Regions from separate parts of the Paenibacillus sp. EKM10P genome, predicted to be linked through region 2. Evidence: riboswitches for the same ligand, from Rfam matches in the RefSeq annotation. Region 2 holds a riboswitch; each other region holds the start of a gene.
What was found. Region 2 has a riboswitch for cyclic di-AMP ahead of HFE01_RS05820 (3D domain-containing protein). Riboswitches for the same ligand answer to the same signal wherever they lie in the genome.
Positions count from the first base shown of each region.

Region 1: linked by a shared signal. The riboswitch ahead of HFE01_RS02050 (hypothetical protein) and the one ahead of HFE01_RS05820 (3D domain-containing protein) in region 2 are both predicted to bind cyclic di-AMP.
Region 3: linked by a shared signal. The riboswitch ahead of HFE01_RS25520 (C40 family peptidase) and the one ahead of HFE01_RS05820 (3D domain-containing protein) in region 2 are both predicted to bind cyclic di-AMP.
Region 4: linked by a shared signal. The riboswitch ahead of HFE01_RS23870 (3D domain-containing protein) and the one ahead of HFE01_RS05820 (3D domain-containing protein) in region 2 are both predicted to bind cyclic di-AMP.

Region 1 covers NZ_JAALET010000001.1:456,170-464,299, forward strand. Annotated here, with positions in the region: gene HFE01_RS01995 (DeoR/GlpR family DNA-binding transcription regulator) at 1-390, opposite strand, end outside; tRNA gene HFE01_RS02000 (tRNA-Glu) at 637-708, shown strand; tRNA gene HFE01_RS02005 (tRNA-Lys) at 795-870, shown strand; tRNA gene HFE01_RS02010 (tRNA-Leu) at 886-968, shown strand; gene HFE01_RS02015 (MarR family winged helix-turn-helix transcriptional regulator) at 1,134-1,589, shown strand; gene HFE01_RS02020 (helix-turn-helix domain-containing protein) at 1,776-2,150, shown strand; gene HFE01_RS02025 (helix-turn-helix domain-containing protein) at 2,238-2,621, shown strand; gene HFE01_RS02030 (Rha family transcriptional regulator) at 2,738-2,959, opposite strand; gene HFE01_RS02035 (urease accessory protein UreF) at 3,250-3,987, opposite strand; tRNA gene HFE01_RS02040 (tRNA-Leu) at 4,251-4,333, shown strand; gene HFE01_RS02045 (glutathione peroxidase) at 4,483-4,968, opposite strand; cyclic di-AMP (ydaO/yuaA leader) riboswitch at 5,432-5,603, shown strand; gene HFE01_RS02050 (hypothetical protein) at 5,717-6,112, shown strand; gene kdpF (K(+)-transporting ATPase subunit F) at 6,296-6,373, shown strand; gene kdpA (potassium-transporting ATPase subunit KdpA) at 6,519-8,130, shown strand, end outside.
Region 2 covers NZ_JAALET010000002.1:184,858-192,987, reverse strand. Annotated here, with positions in the region: gene glgA (glycogen synthase GlgA) at 1-1,220, shown strand, start outside; gene HFE01_RS05840 (glycine-rich domain-containing protein) at 1,298-2,368, opposite strand; gene HFE01_RS05835 (M20 family metallopeptidase) at 2,408-3,586, opposite strand; gene HFE01_RS05830 (ABC transporter substrate-binding protein/permease) at 3,735-5,198, shown strand; gene HFE01_RS05825 (amino acid ABC transporter ATP-binding protein) at 5,185-5,907, shown strand; cyclic di-AMP (ydaO/yuaA leader) riboswitch at 6,147-6,320, shown strand; gene HFE01_RS05820 (3D domain-containing protein) at 6,327-6,995, shown strand; gene HFE01_RS05815 (polysaccharide deacetylase family protein) at 7,195-8,001, opposite strand.
Region 3 covers NZ_JAALET010000022.1:12,351-20,480, forward strand. Annotated here, with positions in the region: gene HFE01_RS25485 (PAS domain S-box protein) at 1-332, shown strand, start outside; gene rluF (23S rRNA pseudouridine(2604) synthase RluF) at 383-1,084, shown strand; gene motB (flagellar motor protein MotB) at 1,221-2,048, opposite strand; gene motA (flagellar motor stator protein MotA) at 2,041-2,835, opposite strand; gene HFE01_RS25505 (hypothetical protein) at 3,023-3,316, shown strand; gene HFE01_RS25510 (4a-hydroxytetrahydrobiopterin dehydratase) at 3,434-3,733, shown strand; gene HFE01_RS25515 (GNAT family N-acetyltransferase) at 3,812-4,318, opposite strand; gene HFE01_RS25520 (C40 family peptidase) at 4,621-5,121, opposite strand; cyclic di-AMP (ydaO/yuaA leader) riboswitch at 5,127-5,264, opposite strand; gene HFE01_RS25525 (hypothetical protein) at 5,541-6,368, opposite strand; gene HFE01_RS25530 (M1 family metallopeptidase) at 6,380-8,130, opposite strand, start outside.
Region 4 covers NZ_JAALET010000016.1:76,764-84,893, reverse strand. Annotated here, with positions in the region: gene HFE01_RS23885 (HD domain-containing protein) at 1-833, shown strand, start outside; gene HFE01_RS23880 (TatD family hydrolase) at 876-1,646, shown strand; cyclic di-AMP (ydaO/yuaA leader) riboswitch at 1,847-2,127, shown strand; gene HFE01_RS23870 (3D domain-containing protein) at 2,399-3,547, shown strand; gene rnmV (ribonuclease M5) at 3,693-4,238, shown strand; gene rsmA (16S rRNA (adenine(1518)-N(6)/adenine(1519)-N(6))-dimethyltransferase RsmA) at 4,246-5,130, shown strand; gene yabG (sporulation peptidase YabG) at 5,186-6,082, shown strand; gene veg (biofilm formation stimulator Veg) at 6,282-6,563, shown strand; gene HFE01_RS23845 (small, acid-soluble spore protein, alpha/beta type) at 6,729-6,908, shown strand; gene ispE (4-(cytidine 5'-diphospho)-2-C-methyl-D-erythritol kinase) at 7,053-7,907, shown strand; gene purR (pur operon repressor) at 8,089-8,130, shown strand, end outside.

The sequences.
Region 1 (8,130 bases), on a different contig from region 2:
TAGTACGTCAGCCTGATTGATTGAATTGGTGATAACCGAACATTCCTGCACATTCAGTCTTTCTGCACACGCCTGTACGGTGGTAGAGGAATCCAATATAATACGATCCCTATCTCGTACCATACTGGCAGCCAATTGTCCGATCACTTGTTTCTCCTCAGATACAGTAAGCAGTCTTTCGTTATAATTTCCAATTGGATCGTGATGCAGTTTAGGGAGAAGGGCACCGCCGCGGGTACGAATAATTTTTTGGTGCTCCTCAAGTTTTACCAGGTCTCGGCGGGCCGTATCCCGTGAAACATTAAAAATTTCGCAAATATCATCCACCGAAATACGCTTGTGAAGCTGTAAGTAATCAACGATTTTTAACATTCGTTCTTCCTGATACATAGAAAGCTCCTCTAATATATAATCATTTCGGTATCTCGTAAGTGATTATAAGTAAATGTAAGTGATATTGCAATCATTTATCGTGATTATTCAGGGTTTAGATGATAATAAATAAGTTAATGTAAGTAAATATGCATTTTACAATTATATAAAATAGCTTTTTTGAAAATTTAAAAAATAAGTATTGCCATTTACTATTCTATTTGATATACTCTTTCTTGTCGCCAAGTTGGTGTACATTCATAAGGCCCGTTGGTCAAGGGGTTAAGACACCTCCCTTTCACGGAGGTAACAGGGGTTCGAATCCCCTACGGGTCATTGTTGTCTTTACAGACTACATGTTGCATGCTTAAGGGGAATTCCTGAGGTCTGATCTAATGGCGGACAGCTAGGATGAACAGCATGAGCCATTAGCTCAGTTGGTAGAGCACCTGACTTTTAATCAGGGTGTCGAAGGTTCGAGTCCTTCATGGCTCACCATTTATATTTTGTTATGCGGTCGTGGTGGAATGGCAGACACGCTATCTTGAGGGGGTAGTGAGCGTACGCTCGTGGAGGTTCGAGTCCTCTCGACCGCATCAATGGAATAAACGGAAAAGTCTCTCGCGTTAGAGGCTTTTTTTATTTGTGCATGGATGCAATTAAACAATGATTATGATGAAATAATGATTCCATAGTATAATATAACGCCATAATGTTATAGAATAATAAATATATAAACTTATGAAGTGACGGTGAAAAATATGGACACTCAACTGTTAGGAAATATATCAGAAAATATTTTGGGCTTGTTTCCGATTGTGAAGAAGAAATTTTTCACCTACGGTCCGCTTGATTTTCCGTTGCATTTGTCGCCTAATAACTTTCAGGTACTCTTGCTTCTGCGTGAAGTGCGTTCGTCTACGGTATCCGATTTGTCCAAACAACTAAATGTCTCTCGTCCAAACATGACTCCTCTTCTGGATAAGCTGGTGGAGCATGGGTTGGCTGACCGCCAATCGTGCGACTCGGATCGTAGAGTCGTGAACGTAGCCATTACAGAAGAAGGCGACGCTTTTTGTGAACAGGTGTTTCATACCTTCTCTAATAAAATTCAAGAGAGACTGGTGTATCTGCCGGAAGAAGATTTATTGCACTTAAGCGAAACGTTGAACGAATTGAAGCGGATTTTACTTAAAATCGACAACTCTGCTACGTGATTGGCGTAATCGAACTGACTTAAAGACCGCCCTTTCTTCGGAAAACAGGCGGTTTTTGTTGCATATTGTGGTATAATGAAAACCAACATACATAATTCGGTAATTTTAGCACACGTGATCTTTGAAAAGGGAACAAGGGACATGATATCGTTATTTGGAGAGCCTGCTAGGGAGGAAGGAACTTCTATGCAATCTATTTACCAACGCATTGAGGAGCTCATTAAGGAACGAGGTATGACGAAAAAGGCGTTTTGCCAGCAGTTGGGCATTAGTACAGGGAACTTTGGAGATTGGAAAAGAGGAAAAACGACACCAGGCACGAATAAACTCATAGAAATTGCTTCTTTTTTTGACGCTAGTCTGGATTGGATTATGCTGGGTCGAGACGTGCAGAGTAAGGTGCTGAAGGAGTCGCAGGACCCTTATTTTTTTGGAGCTTCAGGGCAACTGAATTGCCAGGGGGGATCGCTAAGTGAGGCGGAAAGAGATTTTATACTTGAGTATATTGAATTTACCCGCTTTCGTAAAGAGAAAAACCAGCCCAATTCAACTACTGATTAATGTTTGCTGTGGGGTTTGATAAGGACATTCTAATATGTACAATTGAAAATTAATTAGAAAAAGCTACAGTGTCGGAGGGGAAACGTTGTGGGAGATCAAACTATTTATCAGCGGATTGAAGCTTTAATTAAGGATCGAGGAATGACCAAGAAGGCATTTTGTGAAAAGCTTAAAATTAGCTCAGGGAATCTCGGTGATTGGAGAAGGGGAAAAACAACGCCGGGTACCGCCCATTTGATTCAGATTTCGGACTTTTTTAATGTATCGCTCGACTGGTTGATGAAAGGGATTAAGCCGGGGGAAGGCGTGCTTCAGGAGCAGAAGGCTGCTTATTTTTTTGGGGTGATGGGGCCACTGAATTGCCAGGCTGAAGATCTTGATACAGAAGAACAGAACTTTATTTTAGAATACGTTGAATTTGCGAAGTACCGTAAGCAAAAAAGAGAGAAGGACAAAACAAAACTTGAATAATCTATGGCTAAACGCCTGGGTGATAACCCGTAAAACGAACTGAGGGTTCGGTTTACGGGTTTATTTGGTTTCCTGATAATATGGCGACGCATTGGTTGCTAAAATGTTTGTTCGGTTTAGTGTGGTGTCGCCTCCTTATAATCGTTATCGTCGATATTCAGAATTGCAGCAACTTGTTTTCTGTACCTTTGTGCTTTGCGGGTGCCGTGAATCAGATTGGACAAGCGTGAAGGCGGAATGTTGTGTGTCTCGCAAAATGTTTTCTGATCCAGTCGAAGCTCGACAAGCCTTTGTTTGATGGCCCACCCGAAGGAGGTGACAGGCATTTTGTTGTTCAAGAGAAATCGCCCCTTACGGATTCTTGCGGAATAATTGGTGTGATATAATAATCATCAGTAAACATGTTAGAATTAACCATCTAAAACTATGATACACTTTTATACGTGTTTATACAATCTTAAATACGTTATTTTATTAAAATAATTACTTAATTAAGTGCAAAAAGTGAAAATAATCCGACTATGGTCTGTTATTGGTGTGAATTTGGGATACATGAATAAAAATACTCTGCCGCTTGAGAAAAGGGCAGAGTATTTTTATTGTGACTGCTAGATTGGTAAACGACGCATCAGAGGGATGCTGGAAGGTGTTTAAATAGGACGGAGGAGGAAAAGGGTCTGGATGCATTCAATTGGCTGCTATGGCTCATATAGGGTGGCTGAGTGATGTAGGAGCTGGTCCGATGGCTGTGGAAAAGATGGCGCTGATATGAGCTTGGCGTAGGTTTGTTAATCTTCTTCCAGGTGGTAAGCAACTCGCTGGTCATATGATCGATAAGAGGATTTTTTTCCTCATAAGGAGGATTGAGCAGTCTAAAGGCATCTTCGATACAGAAGGATACCGCTGTGGCAAAATAGCCGTGAATGGTCTGTTCTATATCGCTTCCGAGGAGGGAGTTAATCCAAGTGTGGACAGTAGCGAGTGTGCCAATTGCATTGTATTGAGTGAGTGTGTCTTCCAGTTGGTCAAATGCGAGCCAAGGATAGAGAGCCTTGGTGAGCTTGAGCAGTCGCTGGCCAGAAAGTCGCGACTCTTTTACATGCTGCGAGGAAGGATGTTGGGTGTGCAGTATTTTATCAATAAGGGCGATCCGCCAACCGTCATTCTGCTGGATGGCTGCATACAGACTTTTAATGGCCATGCCGTCAAGGGTTGTGATTTGAGGATACCAATCGTCTCGCATGTAATGTTTCAGATCCTGTAGACTGTTCAGGTGTCCAGCGCGGAAACGCTCCTCCAATCCGTAGAAACGGGTGAAACCACCAATAGGTAGGGAAGGGTCCAACAATAATGCGTAGTTTAGCAACCGGTTACCTTTATGCAGGACGGTTCGCCTCCTTGAAGTGAATATTTGTGTGATGTTATTTGACTCAAATCTTATTTTTATAATAATAATTCAAATATTTATGTAATATATATTTACACTTCGAACTCAGTTATGTCAAATTAAATAATTTTATTGCTTATATATGTTATATAAAGTTACATTGAAAATAATTATAATATTCTTGTTTACAAATTGTTGCTGAGAGAGTATAATAAATCTGTTGCCTCAATACATTATGACATGCGGTCGTGGTGGAATGGCAGACACGCTATCTTGAGGGGGTAGTGGGCGTACGCCCGTGGAGGTTCGAGTCCTCTCGACCGCATTATATGCAATACCCAGTTGAAAAAGCATCCTGACACGTTTTACGTGAAGGGATGCTTTTTTTGTTAAATACTTTTCGTCATATCCTCCCGTCACAGAAGCGGTCGTATGGACAACGGACCGCTCGTTAACTGTAATGCATAAAGATTGTCAGTTTTTCTGCAAAAGCTTCTTAATATCTCCTACAAGCTTGTCTGGAGTGGTTTGCGGCGCATAACGCTTAAATACGTTACCTTCTCGTGTAATTAAGAATTTAGTAAAATTCCATTTGATCGCTTTGGAGCCTAATACGCCTGGAGCAGTGTGGGTCAGGTAGCGAAATAGAGGATGTGCCTGATCACCGTTAACATCTGTCTTGGCGAACATGGGAAAAGTCACTCCGTAATTGAGTTGGCAAAACTCGGAGATCTCCTCGCTGGAACCCGGCTCTTGTTTGGCGAACTGGTTGCTGGGAAATCCCAAAATTTCGAGCCCCTGTTCATGATACTGGTCATATAGCTCTTGTAGCGCCTTGTACTGGGGGGTTAACCCACATTTGCTGGCAGTATTCACGATAAGAAGAACTTTCCCTTCGTATGTGGATAACGGAATTTGTGCCCCTTGTAGGGTCTGTGCATCATATTTATATACGCTCATGATATCCCTCCTAATTCAATATTCTACAATTAAATTGTGAACAATTCAACAAGGGGTTGCAAGTCCAGAAGAGTCTACAGACATTGTGCATTGTAAAATCGTCTTTTGTTCAAAACGGTAAATCGCACTTCAAATGGAGCAAATTGAGGTGTTTCTTCTCATAAAAAAGGCTTCATTCGATAATTATCTAGTACATATAGCGCATTTTCTTTCTTTTTTATAAATAAAGGGCAACCGTACCATACCCTACGCCAATATTGACATGCCTTTCATTTTCAAAAAGAGGCGAAATACAGAGTTTTAGAGAGATACGAGAAGCATAGGTTGGTTGTAAGCGTTATCCTTAATCTTCTATGCTCTAAAGGGTGATTTATAGCCTTGCCGTTGAGCTTTACAGTCTTCCTTGCACGGGTGTATGATTCAAGACGTAATTTCAAATTAACAACAATGAAGCAACAACGAATTGTCTAAAGCGCTGAATTTTGCAGTTGCAAAAGCGGGGGAACCAACGAGTATATACGGCTTTGCAAGCCGTGTGTCTCATGGGGTGAATTTTCCGGCCAAGTGCCGTAAATAGGGCGACTCTCACGTCCGAATCCGACAGCTAACCTCGTAAGCGTACAGGGAGAGGCAACAAACCGCCGTGTGCAGCCATGGTTTATTTTATCATGGAATGTATGAAGCCGGAGGAAGCCTTTTTCCTTCGGCTTCTTTTTGTTGTCTTTTTATACCGGGAGAGGAGCTACTGATGGAAGGTCGGTTAATTATTGTCACTGCACCGAATGAAGCGGGCAGAAGTTTTGTGAAATTGCTTATGTTCAAAAAATTGGCGTTTGCAGTTCTCACAAATAGCACCCAGGAGGAACGACAGCTCAAAAAAATGGGTGTGGAGCACATTGTGCGCATCAATACGATGCAAGCGGGAAAATGGAATTTTCCTAAAAAAGAAATTGGTAGTGTGTATTTGTTCGAAAACAGCTTGAATCTAACTTGCCGTTTCCTGCAAATATGTCGGCCACTAACATCAGAATTGATCTATGTTATTACGCACGGCTGTAATCCACAAGGAATTTATCGGGGATTGGGAGCGGACCATGTGATCTACACATTGAACGGAGAGGTGGGTTTCCTGCTGAACGGATAAGCACTTATAACATAGCTGGTTTATGATTTTATGATGGAATCAAAAGGGCAATCTGAAAAGCGATACGGAGGGTATGAACATGATGGATTTATACATGCTGCTCGTAATGGCTGTGAGTTATGGAGTGATACTGCTGTTTGTACGCTGGTGTGATGCGCAGACCTCAAAAGGAGGGCGAAGAGGATGATCGTTGTGCTAGGACTTACGGCTATTGTGTTCGTGTATTTAATCTACGCACTCCTGAATCCTGAAAAATTCTAGTCAACTATAGGATCGAGCAGGCGGGAACAGCAGATCAAGAATGCAGCATCAGAGATGCAGATTTTCGCAAACGTGTGCACTCAATGGATGGTCTGAATCAGGTCTGTTGTTCCAAATGCAGGAGCATTTTAAGGAGGAATAGAGGATGGAGCTACTGCAAATTGGGATTGTGATCATCATATTGTTGCTCTTGGTAAAGCCGATGGGCACCTATATGTATCACGTATTCTCGAATGAACCGAATCGGACGGATCGGATTTTTGGTGGAACGGAAAAGCTGATTTATAAGGCTGTAGGCTTGAAGAAACAGGACAGCATGCATTGGACGACGTACGCTATGAGTTTCATTGCAACCAATGTGGTGCTTGTGGGGATCAGCTACCTGCTATTGCGCTTGCAGGCTATACTCCCGGGCAATCCGGTTGGGAACAGTAATATGGAAGCATCATTGGCCTTTAATACGGTAATCAGCTTTATGACCAATACGAATCTCCAACATTATAGCGGAGAAAGCGGGCTTACGTATCTGACACAGATGGCGTTCGTCACGATGATGATGTTTACTTCGGCTGCTTCGGGGTTTTCGGTTGCTGCGGCTTTTATGAGGGGATTGACGCGGCGCGGTGAAGGGCTGGGTAATTTTTTTCAAGATTTTATTAAAGCCAACATACGGATTTTCCTGCCGCTTGCCTTTGTACTTACGCTGGTGCTGGTGGGATTAAAAGTACCACAGACGCTACAACCCACGGCGGATATTACGACTTTAAGTGGTACACAGCAGCAGATTGCTATGGGACCCATTGCCTCATTGGAATCCATCAAGCATTTGGGTACGAACGGGGGCGGTTTTGCGGGAGCTAATTCTGCGCATCCTTTTGAAAATCCAAATCCTTGGACGAACGTACTGGAAATTTTGGCAATGTGGGTAATGCCGGCTTCGCTGCCGTATACATTTGGATTGTTTGCCCGTAATCGCAAGCAGGGCTGGATTATTTTCAGCTCGATGATGGTCTTGTTCCTTATTTTTCTAACCATAACGTATGTGTCGGAGAAAACAGGTAATCCGTTAATTCAGGCACTGGGTATGGATGCATCTCAGGGAAGCATGGAAGGGAAAGAGGTTCGTTTCGGCATTGGACAATCGGCATTATTCACTGCGGTCACAACGGCGGCAACGACAGGTTCGGTCAATAATATGCATGATACATTGACCCCGCTAGGTGGTATGGCTGCTTTGGGAGAAATGATGCTAAACGTCATTTTTGGCGGCAAGGGCGTCGGGCTGATGAATATGCTGATGTATGCGATTCTGGGAGTGTTTATATGCGGACTGATGGTCGGAAGAACCCCGGAATTTATGGGTAGGAAAATTGAAGGCAAGGAAATGAAGCTGATTGCGATTGCCATTTTGGTACATCCGTTTCTTATTCTTGCTCCAACTGCGCTTGCATTTATGAGTCATTGGGGATACGATGCGGTCTCTAACCCCGGATATCACGGGTTGACTCAGGTGATCTATGAATATGCATCATCTGCGGCAAATAACGGCTCGGGATTTGAAGGTCTTTCGGATAACAACGTGTTTTGGAACGTTACGACAGGAGCGGTTATGTTCTTTGGACGATATGTATCCATGATTGCATTGCTGGCTGTGGCGGCTTCGTTGAATGCCAAAGCGCCGACCCCGGTGACAATGGGTACACTGCGCACGGACAACAAGCTGTTTGGAGCCATCCTAATCGGAGTGGTCCTGTTGA
Region 2 (8,130 bases):
CGTTGGACGGGATCAGGGTTTATTTTATAGATAATGAATATTACTTCGGTCGTGACGGTATTTACGGTTACATGGATGATGGCGAACGCTTCTCCTTCTTTAACCGGGCGATTTTGGAAGTGCTGCCTGAACTGAATTTTCGGCCGGATATTGTGCATTGTCATGACTGGCATACGGCAATGGTTCCGCTGCTTCTGAATGCCGATTATCGACATTTGCCCTTTTACAACGATATTCGCACGGTGTTTACGATACATAATCTGTTGTATCAGGGTGATTTTCCATATGAGGTCTTAACGGAGCTGCTTAACTTGGATGGAAGCTATTTTACTTCCGAAGGTGTGGAATATTATGGAAGACTAAATTTTATGAAAGGTGGGCTTACTTACTCCGATCATGTCACGACCGTGAGTCCAACCTATGCAGAGGAGATTCAAACTGAATTTTACGGATACGGACTGGAGGGTTTACTTCGTAAACTAGGAGAGCAGGGACGCTTAACGGGGATTGTGAATGGAATTGATACCCAAAGCTACAATCCTGCCACAGACAACCGTATTTATACAAAGTACCGCACAAGTCTGGCAAAGAAAAAGGAAAATAAAATTGCCTTGCAAAAGGAGCTAGGTCTGCCGGTGCGTCCGGACGTACCTATGATAGCAATGGTAACTAGACTTGTGGATATGAAGGGGCTAGATCTGGTTACGAGAGTACTTGACGAAATCTTGTATTATGACGATATTCAGTTTGTCGTGCTGGGAACAGGGGACCCGGCTTTTGAGCACTGGTTCCGGGAAGCAGCGGGACGGTATCCTCTGAAAATGTCGGCGCAGCTTACTTTTAGCGAGCCACTGTCACGAAAAATATATGCGGCAAGTGACATGTATCTTATGCCATCGAGGTTTGAGCCTTGTGGGATTAGTCAACTGCTGGCGCTTCGTTATGGAAGTATCCCTATAGTGCGAGAAACTGGAGGGCTGAACGATACTGTACAGGCTTACAATGAATCCACAGGTGAAGGTAACGGTTTTAGTTTCACGAACTATAATGCACATGACATGCTGCACACCATTCGTCGTGCTGTTGATTACTATCGCCAACCTGAGCATTGGAACAAGCTTACACAGACGGCCTTTGCAGGAGAGTACAGTTGGGATGTATCGGCCGAGGCTTATATGGATATTTACCGTTCGCTAGCAAAGATTGATGGAACAGAGTAGGATACCATATTTGTGCTAATAAAAAAGGGAATCCCTTTAGCCAGTGTCTGGTTGAGGAATTCCCTTTTTTGCTGCGGTCAGTCGCCCCCGCCACCACAACTGCTTCCACACGAAGATCCGCTGCTACAAGAGGAATGACTCCCAGAATCGCCTGAATCGTGGTGAGAAGAGCCTCCACCATGAGAACTGTCATGGGAGGAATGATGGTGCGAGTGGTGTGTATCCCAGTTTGAGCAGCCGCTTGCAGAGCTACAGCCGGATGAGCTGGCTAGGGCGGCACTGCTTGTAGAGTCTGGGTGCATGTGTATGGCAAATTCATCAGGCCGATACCATGAATACCACACAACAGCCAGTAGCAAATAGTCAACCTGCAAATAGTTGATCTTGGGGAGCTGCTTGCCCTCAGGATCATTTACAGCTTTATTTACCCGCTCACGGAGGTGTTGGACTATCTTATGAACCGCTTGTTGTGTCTGCTTTGAAATGCCTATATTTTCACTTATATTCCATCGGTCACCTACTGGCTGCGCTGAAGCTGTCAGGTTGTAATAGTGTGAAAGCTCATCATTCGGTAATGGATGATTAAAAAAAGTTCCCCACAAACTGGCGCTATAGCGATTCCAGCCAAAGCATTCCACATACAACCAGTCAAACCACGCCCGCTCCTCTGGCATCGGCTGAGAGCCGCCCGAATGGGGAGCATGGTGAAGCATACGACCAAAAAAAGCTTCCGAGAACTGCTGGTATTCGCGCGTAAACATTAACATTTCGTGCCATAGTTCATCCACATCACTACTGAACATAGGCACTCGATTCATAATCGCGCATAGCATGAAGTATCGTTTTAGCTCATGCCAGCGCCAGTCATATTCTTGTTCCGTCAGATTAGGGTGGGCTTCCATGACACGTTGCTTTACGTTGTGAGCATAGGAGGCTGGAATGGATCGCTCCAGCAGCTCCTTCAGCTCCGTAATCTCTGGATGACGCTCTTGCGTGAGTGACGAAGGAGACGGGGAACTAAGGAAAAATGCATTCCGGCGGCGCGTGCTTCTGTTTCCACGATTCCTGCGTATTGCTCGGAATATAAACCAAAAAATGATGAGGTCAACCACAATAAACAACGTCCAAAAGCTACTCATACTATTCATAAAGGCACTCCTTTCTCCAAGAAGACGGCATTTCTGATTTTAGCTTTTGCTATTCAGTAGAGCGAATTCTTCTTTAATCTGTGCCAGCAGCTCAGAACTTGTGATTACATCGCAAGCTGTCCATGCCAAGGTCCTCGCGGCCAAGAGCATTCCTTCCATTGCGCGGTCCTGCATCGCCAAATCGCGGAATTCTGGTGTATGCAAGGCATGCTTCTCGTCAATAACTTGAATGTACGGATGGATCGCAGGGCAATGAAGTGATACATTTCCGATATCCATAGAGCCATGATCTTCGCCTTCCGTAATATCTTCTTGCGCAATACCAGCCTGCACCAAATTTGCAGTAAAGGTGTCGGAGAGTACACCGTTAGTCACCATTTCATCATAAGAAGTCTCATAATTGGAGGTTTCCAAGCGACACCCGGCTTGTAAAGCAGCTCCTTCAGCAATTTGAATAACACGACGGGTAAGCGGGTTCAGTTCTTGGCGTGTCGCGGCTCTCACGTAAAATTGAGCTGAGGCGTAATCAGGAATAATATTGGCAGCCTGCCCACCCTGATTAATGATGCCATGGATACGTACTGTACTTTTCACCTGTTGCCGAAATGCGTTGATCCCATTAAACGTTTGAATCACAGCGTCCAAGGCATTAATCCCTTCGTGCGGACTGGCCGCAGCATGAGCGGATTGACCAAAAAATTCGAACTGTACAGCATCAATCGCCAGCGATTTTCCTGATTTTTCGTAGCGATCGAAGGGATGTGTCATCATGGCTATGTCGCAATCATCAAACAATCCAGCCGCCGCCATCGGAACCTTTGCACCGCGTGTTTCTTCGGCAGGTGTGCCGTATACACGTACTTCTCCACCAGTCTCGTCGATGATCGATTTGAGACCGACGGCAGCGCCTGTACTCATCATGCATATCAAATGGTGTCCACAGGCGTGCCCTAAACCTTTCAGGGCGTCATATTCTGCCAGAAAAGCAACAACTGGTCCAGGCTTGACTGCTTTGTAAGTAGCAATAAAGGCCGTTTCTATACCCAATATGGGTGCCTGAACTTCAAAACCGTGAAAGGCAAGTTCTTCTTTTAGACGGGCAGAGGCCAGGAATTCCTCGTTTCCAAGTTCAGGGTTTGCGCCTATATACAACGAAATGTCCTTAAACCGCTCGGCATGCTGTTCAATGGTGTGTTGAATGGTCTGTTTAAAATTCATGCTGAAAACTCCTTTATATATGCTGTAATGTAGGTACTGCGATAGATATACTAAAATTGTACTATAACATTCATTGCATAATCATGCATATTCATTTATAATGACACAATCTTATTTATTATAAAGAATTTAAGGAGAGAAAAAAAGATTGAAAAAGGCATATCGTTTTACCGCCCTGGTTTTGACGGCGGTTATCTTGCTGTTGGCTGGTCTTCCTATGCTCACTGCATACGGATCGGAAGGAAAGCCACAGAAAAAACTTGTAGTGGGTATGAGTGCTGACTTCCCGCCGTATGAGTTTCACAAAGTTATTAACGGTCAGGATACCATTGTCGGGTTTGATGTTGAAATCGCCAAGGAAATCGCCAAGGATCTGGATGCAGAGATGGTCCCAGAGGACATGAGTTTTGACTCTTTGCTGCCTGCTCTGCAAAGTGGTCGCGTAGACTTGGTGCTGTCTGGTATGACACCGACGGATGAACGCAGAAAGAGCATTGATTTTTCGGATGTATACTATCGTTCCAAGCAAGTCATTATGGTACGTCCAGAGGACAAAGACAAATATTCAACGATGGCTGCTCTAAAAGGAGAGAAGCTCGGTGCGCAGAAGGGGAGTATCCAGGAAGAAATTGCGCAAAAAGTGCCTAATGCTTCTGTAACCTCATTGGATAAAATATCCGATCTGGTACTCCAGCTTCGGACCAAGCGTATCAACGCGGTTGTAATCGAAGATACCGTTGCTAAAGGATACACGCTAGACGGTACCGTAACACTTGCCAAAGCAGTACCTGAAGATGAAGGAGCAGAAACTGCTGTAGGCATCCGTAAAGGAAATGCGGAATTGCTTGCTTCAGTAAATAAAACGTTGGCTCGCCTGAAAGCGGACGGATCGATTGAGAAATTTTCTACAGAAGCGAGTGCACTGTCTGCTGACAGACAGGTTTCTTCGAATAGCATTGTAGATATATTTTTGAAATATCGCAGTTTCTACGCTACGGGTATCGGCTACACTCTATTGCTGTCTGCGCTCGGAGTACTGTTCGGATTCATTATTGGGCTGATCATATCCTTGCTGCGGATGAGTGGTATTCGTATTATCGAGTGGCTAGGTACCGCATATGTAGAGATACTGCGCGGCACACCTATGCTGGTGCAGCTTATGATTATTCATTATGGAGTTGCTTTGACGTTAGGTGTTAATTTTACGCCACTCCAGTCCGGTATAATTACGTTGTCTCTGAATAGTTCGGCATATTTGGCTGAAATTTTCCGTGCTGGTATTCAGGCCGTAGACCGTGGACAGATGGAAGCTGCCCGCTCGCTCGGGATGGGACGAGGCAAAGCGATGCGTCACGTTATTTTACCGCAAGCATTTAAATCTATATTGCCTGCTATTGGTAATGAGTTCATTACGATCATTAAAGAATCATCTATTATTTCGACCATTGGGATGGTGGATATTATGTACCAAGCTCAGGTCATTAAGAATATTACCTATGAAGGATTAAGCCCGTTCGTAATCGCAGCGGCTATTTATTTTGTAATGACATTCAGCTTATCCAAGCTGTTGGGTTTATGGGAAAGGAAGTTGAGAGCCAGTGATCACCGTTAAACAACTGCGTAAATCGTTCGGTAAAAATGAAATTTTAAAAGGCATTGATATAGATATCGCTAAGGGTGAAGTAGTCGTCATCATCGGACCGAGTGGTTCGGGGAAAAGTACGTTTTTGCGTTGTATGAATCTGTTGGAACAGCCAACAGAAGGGGAAATCTTGTTTGAGGGTGAGCCGATTACGGCCCGTGGTCATAATATTAATGCGACTCGAGAGAAGATGGGGATGGTTTTCCAACATTTTAATCTGTTTCCGCATAAAACAATACTGCAGAACCTGACGCTTGCACCAACGCAGGTGAAGAAGCAATCGGGGAAAGAAGCGGAGAAAATTGCGTTGGAGCTCCTGCGGACCGTGGGGCTTGAGGATAAGAAGAATACCTACCCGAACCAGTTATCTGGCGGTCAAAAGCAACGTATAGCGATAGCACGTGCTCTGGCTATGCAGCCGCACGTAATGCTGTTTGATGAGCCTACTTCAGCTCTGGACCCTGAAATGGTTGGAGAGGTTCTAGATGTAATGAAGAAGCTCGCTGAAGGCGGCATGACGATGGTGATCGTGACGCACGAAATGGGCTTTGCCCGTGAAGTAGGGGATCGGATCATCTTTATGGACAACGGCCAAATTATAGAGCAAGGCACGCCTGAGCAAGTTTTTGGTACTCCAAGCCATGATCGTACTCGTGACTTTCTTGCTAAAGTACTGTAAGAAAATGCTTTTATAAAATATTGACATAGCCCTTCTCGTGACGATGGTTCACGGAGGGCTTTTCTTTTTTTGTCACCATATCTCCATATTTTCGTAACAAAAAACGGATTCTTAATGACAAAATTGTAATGAGTGTAGTATGATGTTCAAGGTTCCCAACATTTTCATGCAGATAAGGTTACAAAATTGTGATATTATGCAGTAAGCCAAAACTTACCGAGGCAGCACTTATGATAATAAATACTCAGGTGCTGGACTCAAACTATGGGAAGTGCGGGGGACGTAACAACGGCCATTGTTCCAATACATCATAAAAAGTATGGAATATGACCTAGGGGTGAATTGCGCAAGCATAGGGCTTCTCCTGAGCCCGAATCCGACAGCTAACCTCGCAGGCACAACAGAGGAGGTACATATCTTTGAAACACTTAAAACATATTGGAAAAACCATGAAATTTGCGGTGCTTGCCGCAGCGATTGCAGGATTGGCACAGACAGCTGGAGTAGCAAATGCTGCTTCGCTTCATACTGCCAAAGAAGGCGATACTTTCTTTTTGCTTGCTCAACGTTATGGGGTATCGGTAGATGACTTGACGAAGGCTAACCCGGATATTGCGTCCAACAACATATATGCCGGTCTACAAATTAAAGTGCCAGACGAAAAAAGTGTGAAGGCGGCTTCGGATTCGAAACCACAGCTACTTACGGAGAAAGCACCAGCGAATGAGAGGCCAACAATTGAAGCATGGGGCAAAACATTCAATTACAGTAAAGTTGTTGATGTTAAAGCAACAGCATATTCAGCCGCAGCTGATGAAAATGGCAAATGGGGTGCAGTCGATTACTACGGTAATCCGCTTAAACTGGGTACAATTGCAGTAGACCCGAAAGTCATTCCTATGGGAACAAAGGTGCTAGTTACAGGCTATTCCCATCCCGGCTTGCCAGACCATTCTTTTGTAGCCGTTGCCCGTGATCAGGGCAGCGCTATTACCGGAAAGCGGATTGATATCTTTATCCCTGGCAACAAATCATTCGTGAACGACTTCGGCTTCCAAAATGTGAAACTGTACGTTATTGATAAATAGCATTGTGCATATATTTGATTTCATTAAACATAATATATATTATGTAAACTTAATATTATAGCACACAACATATAACTGGGACGACTTCTTATCAGTACGGTCGTTTATCGCTAAAAAAGGCTGTCTTACAAGCAGAAGCATTCTGCTCGTCAAGGCAGCCTTTTTACGTTGTTGGTATATACGAGGCTTAGACATACTGTTATTTTCGTTCCGATGTGTGAAGTAGCCGGGGGACTGTGACAAACTTGTAGCCCTTAGCTTTTAAAGAGTGGATTAGACCCGGCAAAGCTTGGACAGTACCTTGCAAGTTGGAACTTTGACCTCCACCTGCATGCATTAAAATAATGGAGCCAGGTCTGGTAGCCGGGATCACGTTACGCTGAATCTGTGTTTTGCTCAATCCCTTCCAGTCTAGAGAGTCCACATTCCAATTGACGATCATGTACCCATGACGACGCGCCCACTGAATTTGAGGCTCCGTGATTTCACCATAGGGTGGTCGTATCAATCTGGGCCGAAAACCTGCGCTGGCTTCTAAAATGCGTTCTGTTTTTGTAATCTGGTGGCGAAAGCGTTCTGGTGTGGCCTTCCTGAAATCCGGATGAGTATAGGAATGGTTTCCTATAGCATGACCCTCGCGGATGATGCGGCGTATGATCCCCGGATGCTTTTCCGCACGATGGCCGACGATAAAAAACGTAGCTTTGATACCGTTTGCGTGTAATACGTCCAAAACCTGCGGCGTATACCTTGAATCGGGCACATCATCAAAGGTTAAGGCAATTTGGCGGGTGTGCGGGCCGCACATTTTAAAAATGTCCGCATGCTTTTTTCGTAGCATCGCTAATGTTGGAGTAGCTCGATCTTTACTTTGATATACCGAAGTAGCGACAGTAGCTTCCTTGGGATGGGGCGTTCCGATGTTGGGAGGCGTGTCAGCGTGAACGGGAAAACTTGAAAATGCTAGTAACAGTGCTAAACATGGCAACACTCCCCTGTACCGCATTTGTATTCCCCCTTTCCGTGCAGTGGTACCTAGTGGTGCTCTCAGCTATTATGTACCTGTCCTATTAAAATTATGCTGGTGATTGAGTGAAGTCCTACACGACTGAAGAGAAGCACATCATGAAGCGGA
Region 3 (8,130 bases), on a different contig from region 2:
ATGCTGAAGAAAATCAGTTAAAACAGGTATTCATTAATTTACTTAAAAATAGCATGGAGGCTATGAGTAAAGGCGGCATCATCACAATTCATTTGTTCTTAGAGGGAGAAAGCGTTAAAATCTTCATACGGGACCAGGGAACGGGTATTCCCGCAGAAATGCTATCCAAGCTGGGAGAACCTTTTTTCACAAATAAAGAAACAGGTACAGGACTAGGGCTTATGGTCAGCCAGCGTATTATACAGAGCCATAAAGGCACACTGGATATTGAAAGCATAGAGGGAGAGGGAACAACCGCCCTCGTGCAGCTTCCGATTGCCAAGCCCGAGTAACGGGCTGGGGGCAGGAGGAAGTGTGTTCGTAGAAATGGAGGGTATACAGGTTGCGCATTAACAAATTTATCAGCGAAACTGGCTTTTGCTCGCGCCGGGAGGCGGACAAGCTGGTAGAGAGCGGCCGCGTGACGATTAACGGCGAAGTGGCCGTGCTGGGCAGTCAAGCGGAAGAAGGCGATGATGTTCGTGTGAACGGCAAGCCACTGCGCGATAAGTCCGATCACGTCTATATTGCATTGAACAAGCCAGTCGGCATTACTAGCACGACAGAGAGTCACATTAGAGGCAATATTGTCGATTTTGTGGGGCACTCGCAACGGATATTTCCAATTGGACGCTTGGATAAGGATTCGGAAGGTCTCATTTTATTGACCAATGATGGGGACATTGTGAATAAGATTTTACGGGCAGAAGGCAAGCATGAGAAAGAATATATGGTAACAGTGGATCGTCCGGTCACACCATCCTTTTTGCAGGGGATGTCCAGCGGTGTGAAGATACTCGGTCATCGGACGCTGCCCTGTGAGATAACACGTGTATCTGAGTATGTATTCCGTATTATTCTGACAGAAGGGAAAAATCGTCAGATCCGACGTATGTGTGCTGCCTTCGGTTATGAAGTTAAAAAACTGCAGCGCCTGCGAATCATGAATATTCGATTGGGGTCCCTTCAGAAAGGCGCCTGGCGCGATTTAACAGAGGCTGAAAAGCTGGAACTGGGCCAGATGCTTGATTATACGCTTAGCTAAGGCCAGAGGCCTTCTTATAGCCTTCAGCGCTGGGTTCTCCTATATGGCAGGGCTAGACAACAGGAATCACTAAATCAAAAGGCACCAGCTGCATAAGAAATGCGGCGGTGCCTTTGTTCATATAACATATTCATGATCAACCTTCATTCGAGCTTGAGGTAGGACTAATAACTTGTGTACCGTTCTGATATTTGCGAAGAACGGAAATTTCGACACGACGGTTTTTGGCGCGTCCTTCTCCAGTCTGATTGCTTGCCAATGGTCGATACTCGCCATATCCGATGGATACAAACTTGGTAGGATCGAGCTGCGGATTGAGCAGCAAAATACGCAAGAAATTGAGCGAGCGCTTGGCACTCAAATCAAAGTTGGACGGGAACTGACTATTGGAAATAGGTACATTGTCGGTATGACCGGATACGATAACATCATAACCAGGAAACTGCTGGAGCATGCTGGAAATGGATTTGGCTAGCTTTCTCGCTTCCGGCTTTACTTCGGCCTGCCCGGATGAAAACAGGGCATTATCACTAATGGTGATCATCAGCTGAGATTGGTTCAGCTTGGTGTTCAGTAGAGTGGACAGGCCGTTATTTTGAATATACTGATCCATTTGTTTTTTAAGCTTCTTTAAATCTTCTTCTTCCCGCTGGGCGAGTTGCTTCTGCAGATCAGAGGTAGAAGTGGCTTTTGATTTTAAAGGTTGCGATACCTCTTCTTTATTTTTGCCCATATCCATGGATTGTGACGACGGATTCGCGGCCGAGTGATCCAGCACGCCAGTACCGCCACTAAAAGCTGAACTCAAGGATTGAGCCATAGTTTCAAATTTTTTGGCATCGAGCGAGCTCATACCGAATAAGACAATGAAAAGAGCCAACAGAAGGGTCATTAAGTCGGAATATGGCAACAGCCAGCTTTCGTCAGCATGCTCTTCATGCGGTTCATGTCTCTTTTTACTCACTGGAATCGCCATCCTTCTGGGTCATCGAAGCCCGTTCGGTTGGAGTTAGGAAGATTGCTAGCTTTTGGCTGATGGCAATCGTCGAGATACCGGATTGAATCGAAAGCAGACCTTCGACCATCATTAACTTAAGTTCCACTTCTTTTTTGGATAGCCGTTTCAGCTTGTTGGACATTGGATGCCATAGGACATAACCTGTAAAAATACCGAGCAACGTTGCAATAAAGGCGGCCGCAATGGCATGGGACAGTTTTTCCATGTCACTAAGGTCGGCTAGAGCGGCAATCAGACCTACAACCGCACCGAGTACCCCGAGTGTTGGAGCATACATACCGGCTTGGGAGAAAATTAGTGCGCCTGCGCGGTGTCTATCTTCGGTAGCGTTAATGTCTTCCATCAGAACATCGCGTACGAACTCCTGATCATTACCATCGATAATCATACGCATACCGCCGCGCATAAAGGGATCGTCGATCTCTTCGACCTTGGATTCCAGCGCGAGCAGACCTTCACGACGGGTAATGGATGCCCATTCAGTAAATGTACCGATAAGCTCCTTGCGATCCAGCAATTTCTGCTGGGTGAAAATAATTTTAAACAGCTTTGGCACCCGTTTCATGTCATCCATCGGAAACGCCATGAATATACTTGCTGCTGTTCCGACGAAAATAATCATGTAAGCAGCGGGATTATTGACCAGATTGACGACTGGCGCGCCCTTCAGGATCATCCCGACGACCAGTGACAAAAGCCCGAGCACAAGTCCAATAATGGTTGTAATTTGCATGATACACCTCATCCATGAGAATAGATTTTGAATCCTTTCATGCCGCATGGGTCGTCCTTGCCCCAAGCGCGTCATTATGAGACGGATTATAGTATTTATCGACAAAACTCTCTTTTTTGTTAAGGGCGAATTTCCGGTATAATAAAGTGATTATGTATTGAATCGCTGAACCACTGGAGGAAATAGCATGGGAGTAAAGCATGGGCGCGAGTATGAACAAATTTTGAACGATTTGACAGAGGCTGTGGGACGCATTCCAGATAGCTATGAATTTTTTGAAATGGAAGCAGAAGATTGGGACAGGCTGGACCCAGCGGGGCGCCAGGAAGTCAATGAGGCTTTGGCAGAAGACTTATTTTATGCACTGGGCACAGAACCTATAATCACTGTAGGCAGCGGTGTTGTGATTTATGAGCCGGAGCAGCACCGGATCTATGTACTCATCGGGGATGAGGAGCTGACGTCGGTCCCATTGATTTGATGGCCGTCTTATGGATTTATCAACGGGGCCGTGGTAATATGTACACCAATATATCGTAGTTTTGGCCGCATCTAAGCGGCTGAAAGGCTTCCGTATAAACGGGGAGGAGTTCGTAACATGCCTTTTACACAAGAAGAGATTGAAGCACATCTGGAGAAGCTGGAGGGCTGGGAACTGGAGGAAGGACGTTGGATCGTTCGGAAATATAATTTTTCCAGTTTTATGAAAGGAATTGCCTTCGTGGATGAAGTTGCCGCTATATCTGAGGCATTTAATCACCATCCATTTATTACGATTGATTACAAGACCGTGACTCTGCGTTTGACCTCCTGGGACGATGGCGGTATTATGGCCGTAGATATTAAGGAAGCCCAACAATATAATGAAGCTTTCGAAAAAATGCGCAGCAGTCATTGAGTTTGTAATGATCTGTCGTATATATGAAGAGCGCCTTCGCTATACAACATCGCGGTTGTATAGTGAAGGCGCTCTTATTTATAGAACCCGATTCTGTTGTTCAGGACGATATACCATACAATGGAACGGTTTTCTGCCATCTGGAGTCTGGCGTTCATAGGTATCCGTCAGCTCAAATCCAGCTGCCTTGTAGGCTCGGATAGCCCGCTGATTCCAAGTGAGAACCTCTAGGTCAATTTCATTCTGCGGATGCCGCCGTCTGGCTTCCTCGGCAATGGCCCGGACAAAATCGGAGCCTGTGCCATGTCCGCATCTTTCGGGATGCATTCCAAGACCCAGCCGGGTCACACCGACCATAGGGAAATATTGAGCAAATCCCGTCAGCTCATTCTCTTCGTCCAGGACCGCAACATATTGCTCTTGGCGAAGCGTGGGACTTCCAAATTCGACTTCAAGTGCCTTCATTTGTTCCCAGGGAAGCCAGCCGTATATGTTGTAGGGGGGATCATAGCGCCACTCACAGATTTCAGCCGCTTGATGCTCGTCCATCGGTACGATCCGGTAGTTGGATATTGAGGCCGGCACTTTTCCATTCCTCCTTATGCAGGTACTTCAATCATTAACCACAGATTGTAGACAAGTTGTAGGAGAATGGCAAGCGTGTTTATTTCGTACCTAAGTCGGGTATACATTCAATAAGAAGGATTTACTGCTCATATGCTCCCCCAGCGGTGACGGTAAAACCGACGATGTTCGCTAAAATTGAAACCTTTTGAGGTGTCAGTTCGTCAGTAATGATAATCATTGCGATGTAGTGGACATAAAAAACCGCAATTCGATTCCGGCCAGAATCAAATTGCGGCTAGGGTTAGCTTGCTGTGCGGTAGTTATTCTACGTTGTCGTCATCAGGAATATCTGAAGCTACAGAATGGTAAGCGTCTGTGCTCATAATTCTTTTTGCACCGACATAACGGTTAGCGTAATAATTTTCGTTCAGTGAGCTAACTACTACACCACGTGAAGTCGAGGAGTGGGCGAATTTCCCTTCACCTACGAAGATACCTACATGGGAAACGCCTCTTCCTGTGGTGTTGAAGAACACCAGGTCGCCTGGTCTCATTTCATCGCGGGATACAGAAGAACCCATTTTGAATTGTGATCCAGATTGATGCGGCAGTTTAATTCCCAGTTTGTTGAATACATACATTGTGAAGCCGGAGCAATCGAATCCCTCGAGTGTAGTGCCTCCGCTTCTGTAGTTCGTTCCTTTGGCATCTTGGATGACCTGGTCCATCTTAGAGTCTGCAAATGCACTGCTGCCACCGAATGTAAAAGATGTAAAGGCAATGGCGAGACCCATGGCTGCGATCGTTAGCTTCTTCTTCAAAAAAAATATACCCCTTCCAATGCCTGCGAGGTTAGCTTAAGGATTCGGTAGAAGGTTCCCCTATGACCACTCTGTTGCGAGATCAATTCACCCAAACTGGTTCCCCCGCTTCCTAGGTGCCAGGAATTAGGCTTAACTTAAGATGTGCACCTTGGAGAGCAGTATTCACGACAACGATGTTTTTAAGATAAAGGTTACAATAAAGATTACAAAGTTGTTACTATCAGTTCACTGCGATTATTGTAACAAAGACAGCAGGCTTTGGCAAATGTTTCATCGCAAAAAGTTACAAAAAAAATCTGTTCCTAACGCTCCAGGAACAGATTCTGTTAACAGTATTCAGTTATGTGCTGTTTGCACGGGAAAGAAAAAAGTTTTTTCGACAGCTGAAAATACAGGAGAGAGCATATTGTGAGAGGTTAGCCTCTGCTGGAGATATCGATGTGCCATAGCCGATACTGCGAACTGATATGCCACAGCCTGACCAGACTGGTAACAAAATGATACGATTGCTGGAGAATCAGTGCCAACATACCCGTCCAAATCATCGCCACGGTGCCAAATAGACCGAAAACTAGCAACACACAAGTACCGAGCAACAGGGATACACCAACAGCCGGAAGAAGCTGGCGAAAGAAGGCGAGCAGGGAGGATAGTATGGTGTGACCACTGACAGTGCCCAACTGCATATACAGGATGCACTGCCGAATGACCCAACCGTAAGCTATCCACCCCATGGCATAGGGCAACAAATGTAGCAGGTAAGAGGAAGATTGCAACGTTCCTACTACAATAGGATAGAGTCTCGGTACCACCCAAAAGGCGGGAAGCAGCAGCAAACCCAACTCGATGATGTAATACAATAGCGATGACATACCGTGGCGTTTCATCCCCTTGAAGAAGGACAGGCTTTGCGGTTCAGACGCATCGGTATGCAGGCTTTGATATATGCCAGCTCTAATGAAGGGAGTGATTAGTATGCGCAGTACGGTCGCCCCTAGTAATATCCACAAGTACACATGTACTTCCCGGCTGTCCATCAAGGCGATCTGGCCCTCCATCCAAAACAAGGTCTTTCCCAGTTCGTTTTGGCTCTGATCAGGATAACGTAGCAGCAGCGGGATAACGGCAGACTGTACCAGCCTATAGAGAAATACTCCCCACAGCAGACGATACAGAAATAAAATGATAACGATATAAAAGCGTATGCGTACCAGCGCCCAGCCTTCTTTTATAACAGTCCGCATCTATAGACACCTCACCATGACAGACTTCCAAGCAGTGTCTCCAACAGCTTGGTTACACTTACACTCCAACGGGTTTGTTGTTTTTCATCCAATTCAGCCTTCAGGCTATTATTAATATGCTTGTTCTCCAGTGCAATAGTGTATAGAGGATCTACAGTCACATAGGACACGGGGGAAGCGCTTTTGAGTCGGAAAGTTGTACTTTTGCCCGCACCATCCCATGCCTTGAATATCGTTGAGCCATCCTTGAAGGTAAATTGAACAGGTATTTTGGGATAATCTGCTCCTTTTTTGCTGAGCGTCACGACTGCTTCGTATCCATTCTCCAGCTTGTGGTTCATGATGCGATCGACTGAAAAGTCCGCCATCTGGCCGTCATATACATATTGTTCAAAATAGTGGCTCCATGATCGTCCGGTCACTCTCTCCACGACATGTTGAAAATCCTGTGAGGTCGGATGCTTGAATCGATAAGTCTGGACGTAGGTCCGCATAATCCGGTCCATTTTTTTCATACCCACCTGACGCTCAATACCTCGTAGTACTAATTTACCTCGTGAATAGGCATTTTGCGCATACTCAGCTGCCGATCCATACTTCCAGGACTCACGGTTTAGCGGCTGTGGGGAAGCTACCTGTCCCGATTGTAATGGCAAGTTGGGGGTAAGCCCATACTCTTGTTCCATGAGCCGTTCCTCTGCATAGGAGGTGAAGCCTTCATCCAGCCAAGGCTCCTCAAATTCATTGTTGGCTACCATTCCGTAGAAATATTGATGCCCAATTTCATGAACCAGCGTCCGTTCCAGATTATAGCCAGGATTCAGTTGGTCCGCAGCTGCGGCCGTGATGAGTGTCGGATATTCCATGCCGCCGGCTCCACTGCCTGTTTTGGGTGGAACGACGATGGATAGAGTGGAATATGGATAAGGCCCGTACCATTTGCTGTAGTACGAAAGGGCAGCCTTGGCTGCGCTCATGTAACGTCCTTTGAGTTCCTTATGGGACGGGTCCAGATAGAGCTTGATTTTGACACCAGGAACCTCAGTAGAAGAGAAGGGTTCTTCTACGGCTACAAAGTTGGGTGAAGCAGACCAGGCAAAATCGTGTACATCATCGGCATAAAATTGATATATTTTCTGGCCGTTCTGTCGTACTGCACCACGGGTGGGAAAACCGGTCGCTGCTACGATGTGTGTTTCAGGCACCCGAATCCGTATACTGTAAATTCCAAAGTCGGCATAGAACTCGGAGTTGCCATGGTACTGATGGAGGTTCCAGCCCTCTTCGGCGCGTCCACGTTGTCCTGCAGTCTCATAGACGCTGAGCTTTGGAAACCACTGTCCAGCCATTACAAAATCATCTGTCGCACCCATACGAGCAAAAATGCCAGGCAGTTTGACTTCAAACTTCATATATAGTGTGATTTCTTCGCCACCCCGTACCGGTTTGGGTAGACGCACCTTTATGAGCGAACGGTCGCTTGCGTTACCGTCATCTGGTTGTACATATTGAGTGCGGTGCATGAGAGATAAACCGTCTTCTGTTTTTAGTTCGGTCAGCGTCATGGAGCCAAAGCCGTCCTTAGGCATGGTGTCTCCGCGCAGCTTTCCGCCGGATTCCTTCATAAAGGTGGTTTCCATGGAAGAGAAGGCATTCGGGTATAGATGAAGATACAGATCATTCACAGTTTTCTTACCCGGATGCCTCCAGGTCAGTGTCTCAGTGCCTCGCAAAACCCGTCCTTTTTCCAGAGATACATCAA
Region 4 (8,130 bases), on a different contig from region 2:
TAGCCAAAACGTATGATAAGCCGATTGTTGTCAACTTGGTAACAAGCCCGCTGGATGCTGACCGTATGGATTATTTGTTGCGGGATGCTCATTCAACAGGTGTTAACTACGGAACAATTGATTTGGATCGTATTTTACGTTTGCTGCGCCCTCACAATGGGAGAATTGTCGTAAAAGAGTCGGGTATGCATGCAGTAGAGGATTATCTAATGTCACGCTACCAGATGTACTGGCAAATTTATTTCCATCCTGTAACACGCAGCTCAGAAATCCTGTTACGTAAAATTTTCAAGAGAGCTAAGGAATTGTTCAAAAACGGATATGAGTTTGGTTTTCTGCTAGATCCGCTGCCAGATCTATTAAAAGGAGAGCTAACAGTGGAGCAGTATTTGATGCTGGATGAGTCTTTGATTCAGACGGTATTTAGCCAATGGAAACGAGAAAAGGACGAAATTTTAAGTGATTTGAGCAGCCGTTTTATGGATCGTAGATTGTATAAATATGTAGAGATTGAAAATATGGATACAGATACCGTTGACCATATTCGAGAGGCTTTGGAAAAGGCTGGCTTGCATCCTGAATATGATCTTGAAATTGATTTTCCGACAGATCTTCCTTATGATGTGTTTCGGCAGGGCGGTTCAACGGACAACCAGATTTTACTGCTTGGACGTCAGGGCGAGGTACGGGAAATATCCGAAGTTTCAGAAATTGTACGCTCAATAAGTGGCATTCACCGAGGAAAATATCACATGTATTTTCCCCAGAATAAATTGAACGGGGTAAAAGAAAGGCTTCCTGCCGAAATAAGGAATTATTTTGTCAAACAATAGACAAATATATTGAAATGTAAGTAAGAAAAGGAGATGAAAACCTTGGATTTGTTCGACACTCATACTCACCTAGATGCGCCACAATTTGACGAAGACCGTGAAGAAGTTATAGCACGTGCTGTCGAATCAGGAGTAACACGGATGATCAATATCGGATTTAATCGTGAGACCATTCCATCCACCATGAAGCTGGCTGAGACGTATGATTTTATTTATGCAGCCGTTGGATGGCATCCGCAGGATGCCATTACAATGCAGGAGGGTGATTTAGAATGGATTGCATCGTTATGCAGTCATAAAAAGGTTGTAGCGATCGGAGAGATCGGTCTGGATTATTATTGGGATACATCACCAAAGGATGTGCAGCAGCGGGTACTTCGAAATCAAATTGGCCTGGCACGTGAGCTCAACATGCCAATTGTTATCCATAACCGGGATGCACATGAAGATATTGTGAGGATTTTACGTGAGGAAAAGGCGGGCGAGATTGGCGGAGTCATGCACTCCTTTTCTGGGAGTTGGGAGACAGCTAAAATGGTGCTGGATATGGGTTTCCACCTTTCCTTCGGCGGGCCCATAACGTTCAAAAATGCCAAGCAGCCAAAAGAGGTGCTAGCCCAGGTACCCCTGGACCGTCTGCTTATTGAAACGGACGCGCCTTACTTGACGCCTCATCCGTTTCGTGGGAAGCGAAATGAGTCGGCACATGTGAGATTGGTAGCAGAGGCAGCCGCCCAAATTAAGGGAATTACGGTGGAGGAATTGGTATCCATTACGACCCAAAATGCCTTGGAACGATTTGACATTCAGTGAAAAAGCGAAGAAATCAATCAAAATAAAGAGATAGACGGAGCTAATTATGATTTTGTTGCAGGAAACTCAAGAATATTACAATTTTTTAACCGAATATTTTGAAAAATGTACTTGAAACCTGCTTTACAACATGCATGGAAACAGGATATCATCTTTTCAGTGAATTGTTGTTGAGTGTAAACATCAACAAATCATTTCATGAACCAGTCTCGCTGAGTCCCTTTTACAGGGAACGGGGGAACCGATATGGCTTACAGTACGTCCGGCGTATATGCAAGAGATATTATCTCTTCAGTAGTCGGCTCGACCGAAATTCATTTCCTGGATGGGATTGAACAGGTAGAGAAGCCGTATTTCGATTTCTTTCTGGGTCTTCGGGGTGAATGTGAAGGCGACCGCCATGAGCGGTTGACCTAAGCTAGGGCGACTCTCTACGTCCGAACCCGACAGCTAACCCCGTAAGCGTAACAAGAGAGAAGCCATCTCGTGCATGAGTTTTCCCGCATATTCACACATGTCGGAAGCCACGAAAGAGCTCTCTAGTCTCTTTCTTTGGCTTTTTTTGTTGTGAATAAAAGAAAATCTGTCATCATACTGTGGTTAAACAGGGGAGGACAGCATGCCGCGAAGACGGGTACATGGTGCAGGACAGTCGCAGTACGGGCTTGTCTTGTAGAAAATCTGTTATAGTCACGTCAACGATCAACTATGTCTTACTCCAGACGGCGGGCTATGTAAGGAGGACGGAGGAAATGGGCATTTTCCGAAAAGAGGAGACCCATGAGTCACGCTCATCCAGCATGTCTTACGTATTACGTTGGAAGCAAGAGAATGTGCGCCAGGCTGCTTTGGTTGCTATTTTTCTAATCGCACTAACGATTATGATTTCAATTCTGATGTACACGCAATCTAAAAAACAAGTCTTTTTTGTCATCGATGGTAAGGCATCTGCGGTAGAAACCCGGGAATCCAAGCTCCAAGATTTGCTCAATGAGCATTCTATTTCACTTCAGCCGCATGATACAATTTCCATGCCGCTAAACGGGGCAGTACAGGATGGGGATCGCGTAGTCATTAAACGTGCCAATCAGGTTAAAGTATCCTCAGGCAATGAGACGAAAAAGCTGTACACAACAGAAAATACAGTAGAGGGTGCCATTCGCACTTCGGGCTATAAATTATCATCAACGGATAAAGTTTACCCTGCGTTGGATGCCTCTGTTTCAGCTAACATGGACATAAAAATCGTCCGTGTGAAGAAACAGCAGGTCGAACAGAAAAAACAAGTGCCTTATCAGGTCATCAAAACGGCAGATCCAAGTCTCTATAAAGGCGATAATCGAGTCATTCAAAGTGGCAAATCGGGTGTGGTAGTCCAGCATGTTCAAAAGGTATACCATGATGGAAAATTGGTGTCCAAACAGCTGGTCAACAAGGAAGTCGCACAAAATCGTGTAGATAAGGTAATTGCGGTAGGAACGAAGAAAAAACCGGTCCTTCTAGCTGCTTCCATCGGCCCTAAAGATGCGGTTAAGGCTACAAAGGTTAGTTCGGGCAGCGCTGTCCGTAAAGCAGGTATTAATTTTAATTATAAAAAAGTTTTACAAAATGTCTCCATGACGGCGTACTCTGCCCAGGAGCCAGGTATCGGTACACGTACCGCCTCCGGCACGCGTGTCACGGAAGGACGCACCATCGCTGTCGATCCGAATGTAATTCCCATCGGCTGGTGGGTGTATATTGAAGGGGTAGGCTTCCGCCGTGCGGAGGATACCGGTGGCGCGATTAAAGGCCACAAAATCGATGTGTATTATGAGAGTTTAAGCCGGGCTAACCAATTTGGTCGTAAGCACGGTAAAACCGTATATGTTATCGGACCTGTAAAGCCGGAAATCAACTAAAACAGGTTGTGTATGTTGAGGACAATGCGATAGTATTAACAACATAGTTATGCCATGCTAAGAAGAGGATATCCTCTTCTTATTTTGTTTTCAAAAGCAGGGAAAGATAATATATGTTGCTGTGTAGCAGTGGAGGGAAACGAAGATGATCAAGGAAGTGATCGTGGTGGAAGGCCGGGATGATACAGTAGCCATTCGCCGTGCTGTCGAAGCAGATACGATAGAAACTGGCGGTTCAGCCATTAATAAAATGACGCTGCGGAAAATTGCATTGGCACAGGAACGGCGGGGGGTCATTATTTTAACTGATCCCGATCATGCAGGGGAGCGTATCCGTAAAATTATCGCCTCCAAGGTCCCCGGCTGCAAGCAGGCTTTTATACCTGAGGCAGAGGCGACACGCAAAGGGGATATTGGCGTGGAGAATGCCTCCCCGGAAGCCATCAGACACGCTCTCGCGCGGGTACATACGACAGTGGAAGGCGCCGAACCGCTGATTGAAATGGCGGACCTGATTGACGCTGGACTTATTACCCACCCCAATGCTGCTGCACGCCGTATGGCCTTGGGGAATGTACTGGGTATTGGCTATTGTAACGGAAAGCAGCTACATAAGCGGCTCTCTGTATTTCAGATCAGTCGTGAGGAATTTGCCAGTGCGCTGGCACAAATCGAAAGTGAAGGATTGTGATATCCGTATGACAGGGATTCAAGATATAGCAACACCACGGCGTACGAAGGAAATTATTCAAAGGCACGGTTTTTCGTTCAAAAAGAGTCTGGGACAAAACTTTCTGATTGATCAAAATATTCTGAGCAAGATCGTAAATGCTGCCGGATTGGATGATACAAAGGGCGCGCTTGAGATTGGTCCGGGCATTGGAGCTTTGACCGAGAAATTGGCGCAATCCGCTAAGGCAGTTACCGCTGTTGAGATTGACCAGCGGCTGTTGCCCATTCTTGAAGAAGTGCTGGCCCCTTACGAGCATGTAAAGGTTCGCCATGGAGACGTGTTAAAGCTGGATTTGCGTGAAGTGTTTGCAGCTGACTTTGCAGATGTGAGCAAAGTGAGTGTCGTCGCTAATCTGCCGTATTACGTCACTACACCGATTCTGATGCGTCTACTGGAGGACAAGCTTCCCTTGGAGAATATCGTCGTTATGATTCAAAAGGAGGTGGCTGAGCGCATGGCTGCGTCTCCTGGTACGAAGGATTACGGCAGCTTAAGCATAGCCGTGCAATATTACAGCGAGCCTGAGTTAGTCTGTACGGTGCCGAATACAGTATTTATTCCTCAGCCGAATGTTGATTCGGCAGTTATTCGGCTGCGTGTACGAGAAGTCCCTCCGGTGGAAGTGGTGGACGAAAAGCACTTTTTTGAAGTGGTTCATGCCGCTTTTGCCCAACGTCGTAAAACCATTTCAAATAACCTAAAAAGCCGCTTCTTCACTAAAGAGAACAGGGACACGCTGGAGCCGCTGTTGCAACAAGCTGATATTGAGCCCTCCCGTCGAGGGGAAACGCTGAGTATCGAGGAATTTGCGCGTCTGAGCGCCGTGCTATTGGAGGCCGGTATATCCTAAGTTGGAACCAAACTGTGCATTCACCCATACGATATAGGAGGGGTGATACAGTGTGATGAGTTTAGGAGACTTGGTCGTTCGGAAATCGTACGGCGGTGATGTCACGTTTCGCGTTGAAGACATCCAGCGGGATAAAGCGATCATTAAGGGGACGGAATTTCGGCTACTGGCCGATTCCCCGGTGAACGATCTGGTCAGAGTGCCTGCAGACCAGATTAGCGGTAAGACTCAACAGGCCCACATTAAGGCCGGGGAGTCTCTTAATCTTTTGCAACGGGCACGCCAGCAGCAAGCTGCCCGTAGCCAGGCGGCTCTGATTGGAGAGTGGAGTGATCCGGTGGAGTCAACGTATTTTGAAATGCCAGGAAAGGTTCTTCATCTGGATGGAGACCCTGGCTATTTAAGGAAATGTCTCAGTCTATATGAACAGCTCCGTGTTCCCGCAGAGGGACATCACGTTCACGAATCGGCAATGGCGGATACGTTATACCGACTGCTTCCCCGCATTCGTCCTGATATTGTAGTCATCACTGGACATGATGGTGTGCTAAAGCAACCGCAGCCTTATGATTTGTACAGCTTGAAAAGCTACAAGAATTCGCAAAATTTTGTGGCAGCGATTCAGGTAGCGAGACAATATGAGCGTCATCTGGATTCACTGACAATTGTAGCGGGTGCGTGCCAGTCCCATTTTGAGGCGCTGCTGCGTGCGGGAGCCAACTTTGCCAGTTCCCCAGGGCGTATCTTGATTCACGCTCTGGACCCCGTTTACGTGGCTGCCAAGGCCGCATTTACTTCAATCCGTGATACGGTCAATATGGGAGACTTGTTTCACCAGACCATCAGTGGCAGCCGCGGAGTGGGTGGAATTGAAACAAGGGGAAGCTACCGCATCGGTTTGCCGAAGCTTGAAAATTTGTCAACGCTTAAAGTAACGCCTTCAGCGATCTGAGATTCAAATGTGCCTAATAGGATTTATCTGAACAAAAGCCTCTTTTTAGAGGCTTTTTGTCATTTTTTATGTATATTATTCCTGTTCGCAAAAAATTAAATTGACAACTTATTTTTCGTGTTGTTATAATATTTAGCTTGATTTGACAATCCCTCTAAAATTCGTTATAATGGACAAGGAAAGAGGTGGTCGTTAGGCAATGGCTAAAAATACGCTGTTGGAAATCAAACGCAGTCTCGACGCACATGTAGGGCAAAAGATTTTGCTGCGGGCTAACGGCGGACGCCGTAAGACCGTCGAACGAACTGGTGTCTTGGAAGAAACGTACCCTTCTGTTTTTATCGTCAAGCTGGATCAGGAGCAACAGACGTTTAAACGTGTCTCCTACAGCTATGCTGACATTCTTACCGAGTCGGTGGAGGTCAGTGTATATGATCCCGACTCTCACACAAGTGTAGTCGAATATTTCGAAACACCTTAATTCTTTTTTACGTGATTTATACCAGCTTTGCAGGTTTAACGGCGACCTCGTCATTTTTAATGGCGGGGTCGTTTTGTATTTGCAGAGCAGGATGAAGCATGATATCTCTGCACATACTAAGGCGGGAATGATCTTCCTTATTCCATTGCCGAAGGAGGCGTATGCATGAGCCGAAGAAGACGGAGTGTTATGTCGGAAGAGCTAAAGTACGAACTAGCCAAAGATCTGGGGTTTTACGACACGGTCAAGGAAGAAGGCTGGGGAGGCATTAAAGCCAAGGATGCGGGCAATATGGTCAAGCGGGCCATTCAGCTTGCGGAGCAGGCGGCTTCTCGCAAATCGTAGCTCTCGGTGGTGCTGATAAAAAGCGGGGATATCCGGGGTCATACCGGGGCATCTCCGCTTTTTTGAACCTCATGACTTGACAGGCTGAGTCTGATATAATATGTTAAGCTGTCTTGAGGGAAAAGTTGAAGGTGGGTGAACGCCTTGAAAATATATGAAAAAGCACCGGCGAAAATTAATTTAATGCTTGATGTTCTACGTAAGCGGGATGATGGTTATCACGAGGTCGAAATGATCATGACTATGGTTGATCTATCCGACCGATTGACGATGTCCGAGTTACCGCGTGATACCATTATCATTTCTAGTCAAGCCGGGTACATACCATTGGATGAAAAGAACTTGGCTTTTCAGGCTGCGCGTCTAATCAAAGAACGTTATAACGTGTCTACAGGCGTTCATATCCATCTGGATAAGCATATCCCGGTGGCTGCAGGATTAGCAGGAGGAAGCAGCGATGCTGCTGCAGCATTGCGTGGACTGAACAAGCTGTGGAAACTCGGTATCTCGGATGCGGAATTAAGGGTACTGGGTGCTGAATTGGGTTCAGACGTACCTTTCTGCATTACAGGGGGCACAGCTTTAGCGAGCGGGCGCGGAGAACTGCTCAAGCCACTGCCGAATCCGCCACAATGCTGGGTGATTCTCGCCAAGCCGCCGATTAATGTTTCGACGGCTGAAGTGTATGGTCGTGTCAAAGCGGATCAGATTACGCACCACCCGTCTGCCCGGCAGATGGAACAGGCGATTCGTAACGCTTCTTTTACCGATGTATGCAACGCCCTGGGTAATGTACTGGAGGATGTGACATTAAAGCTGTATCCAGAAGTGGAGCATCTTAAAAACTCCATGATCCGTTTAGGAGCAGATGGCGTGCTGATGTCAGGCAGTGGACCTACAGTGTTCGGGTTGGTATCTAAGGAAGCCAAAGTGCCACGGATCTATAACGGACTAAGAGGCTTTTGTAAAGATGTATACGCAGTACGACTTTTGACCTGATTTTAGATATTTTCTTCATATTATAGTGGTAATTGTTGTACAAATACGTACGAAGATGATATATTTACTATTAAATATTCGGATTTTACTATATCACTTACATTCCGCCAGCAACCGGCCAGTCCGCCGGTGCTTTATTGTACGAAGCGGGCGGCAGGAGAATAGATCGCGAGGAATTGTTGTGAAAAAACTTAAAAGAAGCTCACGATTGGTGGAAATGACA